3 regions of the Macrococcus psychrotolerans genome follow, and region 2 is predicted to be linked to each of the others. Evidence: predicted binding sites of a transcription regulator. Region 2 holds the regulator's gene; each other region holds the start of a gene.

Region 1 (4,297 bases), 480 kb from region 2:
GACTGCATGCTGTAAGTAATAATATTATTAATGGCCATTGATACTTTATTAATTTCATAAGCATCCCCCTTTATTAGCTTTATAATATCACAATCTTCTCAACTTCTGATCTGTGACATTTATCACGCAAATATATTGTGCAACATCATATTTTTATATTAATGTATTATTTTTTCATTTTACATGTTATATTCTAATAAAATAGAAGGAGGTGCCTACGATAGAAGCATTAAAAGCCTATGAAATCTTCGATCGTTTTAATAATAAATGGAGCTGTACTATATATAGAAATTTACAGTACCAGGAGGCCCCTTCTTTTATGCGATTGCGTTGTAGTGCGCTCAACTATAATCGTATCATGGAAACAAATAATGACGAACAAACTTTACTTCGATTATTACGTTATATTACAATTTATCTCGACGAACTCCAGTTTGTGAGTCATGATACTGTGCGACTAGTAGATGTCTCTCCTTTACCTGAACAATAAAAAATTGTGAAGAATATCCAACATTCTTCACAATTTTTTATTTCATAATGCGATTAACCTCCAAAATACAGTGAACTAAATAATATAAGCAGTATAAGATCGAACACGTGTCTGAACATATTTTCTTTAAATGCATTTCTATCGAGACTATCTAGTAATCCTAATATCAATAGTGCTGCGAAAGATAATACGATTAATAAATTCAGGTTTACTTGTGTTACTAATCTTATGATAATCATAAAAATAACAGCAATATTTAATATATTATATGCTCTATTCCAAATTGTTGTAGTTGTTTTATTCAAAGGTACTTTTCCTCCTCAGTGTATATTATTTCTTCTTTCTTTTTTTCTTTTTCTGTTTAACCTGAACGACTTTACGTTCCTTTTTCTGCTGTGTCTTATGCCCATTTAAAGACCAAAGACGTGTATCAATGATCGCACGAACGATATACTCAGGTAATGTAAGATCCTCTACTTTTAAAAATCCACTATTTTCAATCTGCTGTATATGCTTCAATATGAATTCCGGTGTATCATTTGCACGTAGACCAAATATAATTGTGTCTGTGATTAATTGTGCTGTATATGTTCCTCTATATTCTTCTGTTACCATGTCATCTAACAATGTTCTCAGTGCCTCTATCGCTTCTGATGGTTCAGTAAAGTAAGGATCTTTGTAGTTCAGAAACTCCGATTCAGTAGCTGGCTCATAGTACTTCTTACCATGCGTTAAAGCTTTCATATTCAAGTTAACTTGTGCTAAATCGCGATGTTTAACACTTCTATGTTGAATTAAATCTTTATATTCAGGTAATAGGCGTGTTATTTCTTCTTTGATTGTCTGTTCATCTTTTTGAAGTCCTTTATATTTATATTGAAGTTTTGCGAGCTGCTTTAAACTTACAAATCCATATAAATTGAACGCACTATGATAGAACTCTATCAGCTGGATATCACTGTTAATATCCGGATGAGTTTCGATAAATTGCTTGAAATGTTGTTTCACATCTTTTGGAATTACGAGATGTTCATCTGCTTCAGGATAGAATAGAAATAATGTATCCGGAATATCTCGATTAAACCTCACAGTTTCATTATCACTTACTGCAAGCTCATAAAAGATGAGCTTATAATCGCTCGATAATTCTTGTAATAATCGTGTCAATAGTTGGTCATCTTCAAAGTACGTACTTTGAATCAACTCAATAAGTTCATCTTTATTCTTTGAAGAAAATCCTTTAATATCAAAATTTCTGCAAATATCTTTAAGTTCTTCTTTAGATAATGACTCTAAATACCATGTTAAATTCTGAACATTATGTGTCATATATGCCTCCGTATAATAATCGTCTTCATTCAGACATGCAAACTTACTTAATTGTACCAAAAATAAATTCTATATAAAACTTTCTGAATCATAAGAGCAATGAGATAAAGCAATTCTATCTTAACCCATCACTTTCTTCTAACGTACAAATTGAATTATTTGTACCAAAAATCACGCAATTCAAAGGAATTATGACGAATTATTGTAGTAATTGTGAATATCCAAAAAAGCACATTATATAGTGATAATATATTAATCAAATACTATATATAGTGATAAGGAGTACGAATATGAGTGAAGTTATAGAACGTTTACAAGAAGATCTCACCCGTTTAACAAATGAAGTGAGTGACGTAATCCATGAGAATGCAAATAAAGATCCAAAGCGATTCACTACGATGCGAGATTTAACCGCAGGGACTGTCGCACGTCATATTGGATTAAGCATGTTACCTAAGCATGTCAAGGACGCTCACGTTAAAGGAGAAATCCACTTTCATGATTTAGATTATCATCCTTACCAACCTATGACAAATTGTTGTTTAATAGATGTCGGCCACATGTTACAGAACGGCTTTATTATGGGAAATGCACATGTCAATCCGCCACAATCCATTCAAACCGCTGCAGCACAGATCAGTCAGATTATTGCGAATGTTAGCAGTAGCCAATATGGCGGCTGTTCTATAGATCGTATCGATGAAGTATTGAGCAAATTTGCTCATCTTAACGCATTAAAGCACAGGCGTAACGCTGAGCAGTTCGTTACGCTGCATTTGCAGGATGACTATGTTAAGAGAATGACAGAAAAAGATATATATGATGCAATGCAGTCATTAGAATATGAAATAAACACTTTATATACGAGCAATGGTCAGACTCCATTTGTAACATTTGGTTTTGGACTTGGTACAGATGTTTATGCGAGAATGATTCAGCGCGCAATTCTAAGTAATAGACTAGTAGGTTTAGGTAAAGAAAAGGTTACTGCAATATTCCCTAAACTTGTCTTCAGTATTAAAGACGGCATTAATTTCAAAGCAGGAGATCCAAATTACGATATTAAACAGCTTGCATTACAATGTTCTTCTAAGAGAATGTATCCAGACATATTGAATTACAAAGCACTTACCGATCTCATCGGCGACTTCAAAGTACCGATGGGCTGCCGCAGTTTCTTAAATCTATACGAAGAAGATGGGCAGATTGTTAATAGCGGTCGTTGTAATTTAGGTGTTGTAACGTTGAATCTTCCCAGAATCGCCCTCGAATCAAGGGATACAGAACAGTTCTTATCCATATTAAGGACACGATTAGACATCGCAAAAGATGCTTGTTTATATCGTATCCATCGCCTTAAAGATGCTACCCCTGAAAATGCACCGATACTTTATCTACACGGTGCATTCGGTAAATTACTGCGTCCAGACGATGATATTACACAACTATTCACGCAAAGACGAGCAACTATAAGTATCGGTTATATCGGACTGTATGAAGTCGGAGCGGCCTTATTCCACCCGAACTGGGAAACTGATGAGAAAGCTAAATCCTTTGTGGAGCAAGTACTAATTACGATGAAACAGTATGTAGCACAATTAACGGAGCAGTACGACGTACAATTCAGTATATATGGTACACCAAGCGAGTCACTTACACACCGCTTCTGCACTTTAGATTACGAGAAATTTGGTCCGTTAGAGCATATTACGGATAAAGGCTATTATACGAATTCCTTTCACTACGACACAAGAAAGGCCGTTACTCCATTTGAGAAACTGACATTTGAACAACGCTTTGCAAAACATTCGTTAGGTGGCTTTATACATTACTGTGAATACCCTGATTTGAAGCATAACTTAAAAGCGCTTGAAGCAGTATGGGATTATTCCTATGATAAAGTCGGTTACTTAGGAACGAACTTACCGATTGATAAATGTTTTGCGTGTGGGTTTGAAGGGGAATTCGAAGCGACTGCAGATGGCTTTATGTGTCCGCACTGCCATAATACTGATCCTGAAACGACCGATGTGATTAAGCGCACTTGCGGTTATTTAGGACAACCACTTAAACGACCGATGATTAAAGGCCGTCATAAGGAAATACAATCTCGAGTTAAACATATGTGTTCAGTATGAGCAATATCGCAAAGATTATGCCAGCATCAATGGTTGATGGTGAAGGTGTACGCGTCAGCGTATACATTTCAGGATGCAATTTTCACTGTCCAGGTTGTTACAATGCAAGTATATGGGACTTCCATAAAGGTACGCCTTGGTCAGAAGCGCTTAAACTTGAAATTATAGCATTATTAGACCACGACTATATCCAAGGTCTTTCTATTCTCGGTGGAGAACCATTGCAGAATGCTGAACTTACACACGAACTCATACGTTCAGTAAGAGAACATTTCGGACATTCTAAAGACATATGGCTCTGGTCCGGTTATATGATTGAATGGATATCACGTTCGTCTTT
Region 2 (4,297 bases):
ATATACGAATGACCAGAAGAATTTAGATAACCCACATAAAGATTTACGTCGTGCCCGTGCATGTGCCCAAAGTATTATTCCAACTTCTACAGGGGCTGCAAAAGCATTGTCTCTAGTATTACCGGAACTACAAGGTAAACTTCATGGAATGGCGTTACGTGTACCAACAACGAATGTTTCGTTAGTCGACTTAGTTGTAGATTTAGAAAAAGAAGTCACAGTCGAAGAATTAAATAAAGCATTTAAAGATGCAGCTGATAATGAACTTAAAGGCATCTTAGATGTAACATACGAGCCGTTAGTATCAGTGGATTTCAATACGAATCCACATAGCTCTATCGTAGATGGGCTCTCAACGATCGTTATGGAAGGTTCAAAGGTTAAAGTATTATCATGGTATGACAACGAATGGGGTTACTCTACTCGCGTTGTAGAACTTGCAGGATTAATGGGTGAACAGTTAAATAAATAGTTTCCTTGAATAACGCCGTCCAATTTAATTGGGCGGCGTTTTATGTTATGTTAGGTAGGTGTTGAATCAAGGAGGTATTTATGAACTGGATAAAATTAATAATTGCAGCACTGTTTGAGACAGGATGGGTTATAGGACTTGCACACGCAGACAGTGCGGTCGAATGGATACTCACTCTAGTGAGTGTGACATGCAGTTTTTATTTATTGCTAAATGCAACTAAATATTTACCTGTGGGCACAGCTTATGCGATATTCGTCGGACTTGGTGCGACGCTTGTCACGATTGTTGATGTAGCGGTGTATGAAGTGCCATTTGGCTGGCCGAAAGTAGTGCTGATTACAATGCTTATCATAGGTGTTATCGGCTTAAAGGTTGCTACTGAGGAGGAGAGCGTATGATGTACTGGATATTTCTTATCATTGCAGGATTGTGTGAGATGCTCGGCGTATTATGGATGAATATGTACAGTAAGTCTGGTAAGCGTCTCTATATTTTATTGCTGGTTATTACGTTTGGAATTAGTCTTTACTTCCTGTCCTTATCTTTAGCAGGGATTACGATGAGTACAGCATACGCGATATGGACTGGTATCGGTGCTGTTGGCGGGACATTGCTCGGCATTATCTTTTACAATGAATCAAGACATCCGCTTAGAATATTATGTATCGCGATTATACTAGGGTGTACCATTGGACTTAAATTATTAAATTAAGGAGAAACAGGTATGATACCTATTTCTCCTTTTTATTAGTTTTCAATTGTATTGGATATGGCAATGTCTTTACGAGCGTGTCCGCCATCCTATCATAACCGAGTACGTGAGGGTGGAGACCGTCATCAGTAAGTTCATTGCGTAAGTAGTCGATACCTTCTTTAGTTTCAGTCATCATTGTGTAGTAATCAATAAATTGTGCATCATGTTTTATGCACAGCCGAACTATTTCCAGGTTGATTGCCTTAACAAGTTTAGAACGCGTAATAAATCCGTCGAGCTGTGGACGATTCGTTGAAGTGAGTGTTGCTACAGCAATATTAATATTCTTGGCTTTAGCCATAATAACCATTGCTTCAATATCTTCTAAAATACGTGTCTTGATGTGTATCTGGTTGGCTTCAGTTTGATCATCATCAAGTTCTTTCGTGTTATTGATACCGATGGCTAATACAATCCAGTCAGGTTTCAGCTGAATGGCATCCGCAACAAAACGTTCGCGTACCCACTGAGAACGATCATTACCGATACCGCGGTTAATAATACGTTTACCATTATGTAACGCGAAATAGCTATCAAGGTCCCAGTAATCTGTAATGGAATCTCCGATGAATACAATGCCGACCGGATCTTTAAGGTAAAGAATCGTTTCATTTCTGTGGTTGAAACTTTCTCTCAGCTTATTTACAGGGTTTCCTTCTTCTCGTTTTGACAGATGAATATAATGAGGTCTCATTTGTTCATTCCTTTCTTTGGTTTATTGGTAGATTATCCAATTGTAGCAAGTGTAAACTTAAATGTTTAGTAAATAAACATGATAATGTATAATTGAGAAATAAATATAAATGAGGTGAGTGTCTTGAAATGTCCAAAATGCAGCTTTAATCAATCGAAGGTCGTTGATTCAAGACATGCAGACGATATGAATGCGATCAGAAGACGTCGTGAATGTGAACAGTGTGGTACACGTTTCACAACGTTTGAACGCATAGAACTACAGCCTTTGATTGTCGTGAAAAAAGATGGAACAAGACAAGCCTTTAATCGTGATAAAATTGTACATGGTCTTGTGCGTGCATGTGAAAAGCGTCCTGTTCCGTACGAATCTCTCGAACAGATTACGGATGCAGTGGAGAATGCATTAAGAGAAAAAGGGCAGTCTGAAATTTCATCTGTCGATATCGGTGAAATTGTAATGGAGCACCTGATGCAACTGGATCAAGTGTCTTACGTACGCTTTGCCTCTGTCTACAAAGAATTTAAAGACGTCGATCAGTTGCTCCGTACGATGAGTGATATACTCAATGAAAAGAATAAAAAGTAGGTGCAAAGATGGAGCGTTATTTTACTGAATTGAATGGAACCGATGAGTTTATCGTTATCAGCAACTATGTTGCAACACAAGTTACTGAAGATGTACTAACTACATTATATACACCCCTAATCGGAGTTGAATGTATTGGCGTCTATCAGTTTATGCGTCAGTTTCTCACAGGTTATGATCAGACAAGCGACGTCATCAATCATTATGTTATTTTAAGTGAATTAAAGATGAACTTAGCGCACTTTGAAGTAATACGTAAACGTTTAGAAGCAATTGGACTACTGAAAACATATATGCGTATTGAAGATAATCAGAAGTTTGTCTATAAACTCATTGCACCCGTCATGCCATCTCAGTTCTTTAATGATCCAATGCTCTCTGTATTCTTGTTCCAGCAAGTAGGTAAGCCGAGATATCAGCAGCTAAAGTCAAGGTTCTGTAATGAAACGTTAAATCTGGACGGTTATCAAGATGTGTCAAGTAAGTACATGGATGTATTTGGTACACCGAAATCTCCGGAAAAGGCTATTTTTGAAGGAAATGAATATCTGGTAAAGCAGCATGAATCGCTCGGAATACCCGTTCACCAAAGTATACGTTTGATTTTGATTTACTGGAGATGCTGCTCGCACAGAATTTAATCACGAAAAGTCAACTGCCGAAAGCGACGCGTAACTTAATTGTTCAGCTAGCGACACTGTACGATATCGCAGCACATGATATGCGCGGCATCATTTTGAAATCACTGACGAGTGACCAGCAAATTTCACATGAAGATTTACGTAAGAATGCCCGGGACTTCTATCAGATTGAACATGACGGCCAATTACCGCAGTTAACACCTCAGCAGGTAAAAGATGACGCGCCAGAAACGAAACTGACCTGGTTTGAATTGATGGACACGACAAGTCCGATAGATATGCTTACTTCATTTAGTAAGTCTGAACCGACAATTAAACAAAAGCGTATGATTGAATCAATATTAGAACGCGAGCAACTGCCATTTGGTGTAATGAATATATTATTGCAGTATGTCATGTTTACAAATGATATGAAACTGCCGCAGAGTTATATCGAAGAGATTGCTTCAAACTGGAAGAAACAGAAGCTATCGAACAGTGAAGCAGCCTACAAGTATGTGAAGTCATTTGAACAGAAGAAGCAGGAGAAATTGTATAATAAAGCAAATCACTATAAAAAGAATAATACGGTGCAAAGAGAACTGACACCGAAATGGCTGCTTGAAGAACAACAGCCAGCAGTTAAAGAGGATACAGATAATATTGACCTGGAAAAGGAAAGACAGAAGTTATTAGAAGAATTAAATCAATCATGGGAGGAGGATAAATGATGAAACATATGGGTTCGATACTGCATACGAACAGCGATATATTTAAACGTATTGAGGCAATAAAAGAAGAAACGATTAAAGAACCTGATATTAAGCAGTTTATTAAAGAGAATCACATAACAGATAAGATGATCGATAATGATTTATCTGTACTACAAGAATATAAAGATTCTTCAAAGATGTGCGATGCATGCGAATCTTACAGTAAGTGTAAGAACTTTGTACCAGGACATACGCCTGAACTGTATGTTGAAAACAATAAAATTAAGATTAAGCACCTCCCTTGTCCATCTAAACTCGCTCATGATGAAGCTCAGAAGATGAAACAGTTTATTACTGCAATCCACATGCCGAAGGACGTACTAAATGCAAAGCTTGCACAGATACATTTAGATGATAAAACGCGTATCGATATCGTGCGTCAAGCAAACATCA
Region 3 (4,297 bases), 870 kb from region 2:
TTCTTCTCATAAATTTCTCCGACATTTGAAGAAATATTCGGTTTAAGCAATCCTGTACCTAAAATGATAAATAATAGTGCGACAAGTAACAAGGTGAAGTTATTCGGTAGAGATAGTAATATATGACCGATCATGATGAGAATCGCGCCATATAATATGGCTTTTCGCGTTCCGATAAATCGGTCAGCAAGCCATGCACCTACCACACCGCTCATATAGATCATCGCACCATATATTGATACGATTTGTAATGCAAGTGCATCAGGTAATCCAAAACCGCCATCTTTAACAGAATAATATAAGTAATAAACTAATATTGCTTTCATTCCATAGTAACTGAAACGTTCCCAGAACTCAGTTATCATAAGTGTAAACAGACCTTTAGGATGTCCAAAGAATCCAGTTCTCGGCATACTATTTACAATTTCTTCCCTTGTATGTTGAGACATTCATTTTCCCCCTTCAAATTTAAATACTATAATAAGATAATATTGTACACCTAAAAGAATATTTAGACAATTCGAATTTTGAATAATTTTAAAAAGAATGTAAATAATAAAAATAACGAAGCGGAGATTTTGAAATCTCTCAGCTTCGTTATACCGTGCTATCTATTTGTAATCGTTTCAGGATATAAATCATGATTCATCAGACGATAAGATGCCATTTCTTCATATTTAGTTCCTGGGCGCCCGTAGTTCGTATATGGATCAATTGAAATACCACCACGCGGTGTGAACTTACCCCATACTTCAATGTAGTGTGGGTCCATAAGTTCAATTAAATCATTCATAATAATATTCATACAGTCTTCATGAAAATCTCCATGGTTTCTGAAGCTGAATAAGTATAGTTTTAATGACTTTGATTCAACCATCTTGATATTTGGAATATAGCTGATATAAATTGCAGCGAAGTCGGGTTGTCCTGTAATCGGACATAAACTTGTGAACTCCGGACAATTAAACTTAACAAAATAGTCACGACCTTGATGTTTGTTATCAAATGACTCTAATATTGTCGGGTCATATTCATATAAATATTTATTGTTCTGATTACCAAGTAACGTAATATCCTGTAATTCTTCTTTTTGTCTTCCTGACATAATAGCCTCCTGATTAATGTTGTTTCACTTTTGCTTTTACAAACATATAGTAGCTCGCAAAGAATATTATAATATATCCGAGATAACTTAGTAAGTCCGGGGTCTCATTAAATAGAATAAATCCTATAATTGCACTGAATAACACAGTCGTATAAAAGAATATTGAAATATCTTTCGCTGGTGCATAGCTATAAGCGATTGTTAATCCGAATTGTCCGAGCGTAGCAAATAGGCCGGATAGAATCAGATAGATGATCTGCGCATTTGTCATGGGTTGATATGTCAGCAATGTGAGTGGAATAAGTACAATTGTTGATACGAACGAAAAGTAAAACACAGTCGTATAGAACTTCTCTTTTGAACCGAGTACACGTAATGTTGTATAGGCAAGTCCTGCAAACATGGCGCCAAGGACACCTATTATGGCAATATACATATCTGAACTGAAATTCGGCTTAATGATAAATAGAGCACCAATAAATGCAATTATCATGCTGATGAATTGATACTTTTTAATATATTCCTTTAAAAACCATGCACAAAATAAAATAGTGAAGAATGGACTGAGTTTATTCAGCATATCTGCATCACTTAACACCATGCGGTCAATTGCATAATAGTTAAGAAGCACACCAATCATTCCAAAGACACTTCTTAAAATAAGCGTTAGCTGGTTCTCTCTATGACCAAAAAGAGGCGCTTTATACTTGTATACGAAATACAGAGGAAGGATTATTCCGATAATATTACGAAACAATGATTTCTGTATGACTGGCAAATCTCCAGAGAGCTTTACGAAGGCACCCATTAAACTGAAACCAACCGAAGCAGCAACCAACCATAATATTCCTTTTATTTTATTATTCATATGTGTCCTCCTTTTTCAGTAATATGAATATATTTTCAATAATTTAAATACAAAATTTCTTACGTTTATCAAAGTGAGCAGTAGCAAAGGTTTGCTCGTTTTCTTCAAAAGTCAACCCTAAAAATATAAATTTTTACAAGGTTTAAACGTTGAAAACCCCTTTATAAATGCTATAATTATTCGTATATCTTGTGGTTGTTGGAAAATATACCACTATATCTTGTGTTCGGTATTGATGCGAACACAATACTTGCGAATTGCTAAAAGTCAAGCACATAATACATAAATTTTTGGGTAGTTTTAAAGATAGTTTTAATATTATTGTTCACAACTGCTTTTAAATGAGAGGAGTGATATTATGCTCATCGTCTATTATTCGCTCACTGGAAATGTGAAACGTTTTATACAGAAAACAAAGTATGCAAATACATTAACTCTAGATCAAGCGGAAGGTATAAATGAACCGTATATCATTGTAACAGGAACGATAGGGTTTGGCGAGATACCGGATCCAGTTAGACAGTTTCTGGACCGTCATAGTGCAAATTTAATAGCTGTAGCAGCCAGCGGTAACAGAAACTGGGGTCAGAACTTTGCACGTGCAGGAGACTTAATAAGTAGTACATATCATGTGCCATTATTAATGAAGTTTGAACTACACGGTAATGATAAAGATGTGAAAGAATTTAATATAAAGGTGGAAGAAATCAGTGAATATCGCACAAGAGAAACAGTACAATCATATTGAACTTAATAACCAGGTCACAAAACGTCGAGAAGATGGCTTCTTTGATATTGATAAAGATCAAGAAGCGCTTAAAGTTTACTTAGAAGAAATAAAAGATAAAACGATAACATTTGATACACCGATTGCGCGTCTTAAGTATCTCGTTGAACAAGATTTTTATTATGATTTATTTAATGAATATAACGAAACAGATTTGAACGATATTATTAAGTATGCACAAGACATTGAATTTAACTTTGCGAGTTATATGTCGGCAAGTAAATTCTTTAAAGATTATGCATTGAAAACAAATGATAAACAGCAATATCTAGAAGATTATAAAGAGCATGTTATTATTGTAAGCCTATATTTAGCTAAAGGTGATGTAAATAAGGCGAAACAATTAATCTCTGCGATGATTGAGCAACGTTATCAACCGGCGACACCTACATTTTTAAATGCAGGCCGTGCAAGACGCGGTGAGCTTGTATCTTGTTTCTTATTAGAAGTAGATGATAGTTTAAATTCTATCAACTATATCGACTCAACTGCGAAACAATTATCTAAAATTGGTGGCGGTGTTGCAATTAACTTGTCAAAGTTACGCGCACGAGGAGAAGCAATTAAAGGCATTAAAGGTGTGGCTAAAGGTGTATTACCTGTAGCTAAAGCGCTCGAAGGCGGATTTAGTTATGCGGACCAGCTAGGACAACGTCCAGGTGCAGGTGCTGTATACTTAAACATCTTCCATTATGACGTGCTTGAGTTCTTGGATACGAAGAAGGTAAATGCTGATGAAGACTTACGTTTATCAACGATTTCTACTGGACTTATCGTACCAAGTAAATTCTTTGATTTGGCGAAAGAGGGCAAAGATTTCTTTATGTTTGCACCACATACAGTGGAACGTGAATATGGTTTAACGCTAGACGATCTAAACATTGATGAAATGTATGACGAACTTGTGGAAAATCCAAATATTATGAAGAAATCTAAAGATGCACGTGAAATGTTAAACTTGATTGCTCAAACGCAACTTCAATCGGGTTATCCATACTTAATGTTTAAAGACAATGCGAACAAAGTGCATGCAAATTCGAATATCGGTCAGATTAAGATGAGCAATTTATGTACAGAAATCTTCCAATTACAAGAAACATCCATTATTAATGATTATGGCACTGAAGATGAAATCAAACGAGATATTTCATGTAACTTAGGATCATTGAATATTGTGAATGTAATGGAATCTAAGAAATTTAAAGATTCAGTACATACTGGTATGGATGCACTTACAACTGTGAGTGATGAAGCGGATATTAAAAATGCTCCTGGTGTGGCAAAAGCAAATCGCGAACTGCATTCGGTTGGGCTTGGTGTCATGAACCTACATGGCTACTTAGCAAAGAATAAAATTGGATATGAATCAGAGGAAGCGAAAGAATTCGCAGCGACGTTCTTTATGATGTTAAACTATTATTCATTAGAACGCTCTATGGAAATTGCCCTTGAACGAAATGAGACATTCGCAGACTTCGAAAAGTCAGATTATGCATCTGGTACTTATTTCGACAAATATATTGTGAAAGACTATAGA

The links. Region 2 encodes NrdR, which represses ribonucleotide reductase genes. Its sites were predicted from a motif close to AACACNATATATNGTGTT; they were not measured.
Region 1: the regulator NrdR is predicted to act here: its motif matches at 2,079-2,096, upstream of nrdD (anaerobic ribonucleoside-triphosphate reductase).
Region 3: the regulator NrdR is predicted to act here: its motif matches at 2,183-2,200, upstream of nrdI (class Ib ribonucleoside-diphosphate reductase assembly flavoprotein NrdI).

What each region holds. Positions count from the first base shown of each region.
Region 1 is NZ_CP124591.1:1,863,479-1,867,775, forward strand. Features, by position in the region: gene QA539_RS09770 (TcaA NTF2-like domain-containing protein) at 1-58, opposite strand, end outside; gene QA539_RS09775 (hypothetical protein) at 320-490, shown strand; gene QA539_RS09780 (hypothetical protein) at 544-795, opposite strand; gene QA539_RS09785 (Rho termination factor N-terminal domain-containing protein) at 821-1,819, opposite strand; gene nrdD (anaerobic ribonucleoside-triphosphate reductase) at 2,122-3,957, shown strand; gene nrdG (anaerobic ribonucleoside-triphosphate reductase activating protein) at 3,954-4,297, shown strand, end outside.
Region 2 is NZ_CP124591.1:1,385,958-1,390,254, reverse strand. Features, by position in the region: gene QA539_RS07110 (glyceraldehyde-3-phosphate dehydrogenase) at 1-472, shown strand, start outside; gene QA539_RS07105 (DMT family transporter) at 553-873, shown strand; gene QA539_RS07100 (DMT family transporter) at 873-1,187, shown strand; gene QA539_RS07095 (SGNH/GDSL hydrolase family protein) at 1,207-1,923, opposite strand; gene nrdR (transcriptional regulator NrdR) at 2,047-2,511, shown strand; gene QA539_RS07085 (hypothetical protein) at 2,520-3,152, shown strand; gene QA539_RS07080 (DnaD domain protein) at 3,131-3,862, shown strand; gene dnaI (primosomal protein DnaI) at 3,862-4,297, shown strand, end outside.
Region 3 is NZ_CP124591.1:518,108-522,404, forward strand. Features, by position in the region: gene QA539_RS02690 (peptide MFS transporter) at 1-449, opposite strand, end outside; gene queF (preQ(1) synthase) at 608-1,108, opposite strand; gene QA539_RS02700 (DMT family transporter) at 1,119-1,973, opposite strand; gene nrdI (class Ib ribonucleoside-diphosphate reductase assembly flavoprotein NrdI) at 2,332-2,721, shown strand; gene nrdE (class 1b ribonucleoside-diphosphate reductase subunit alpha) at 2,684-4,297, shown strand, end outside.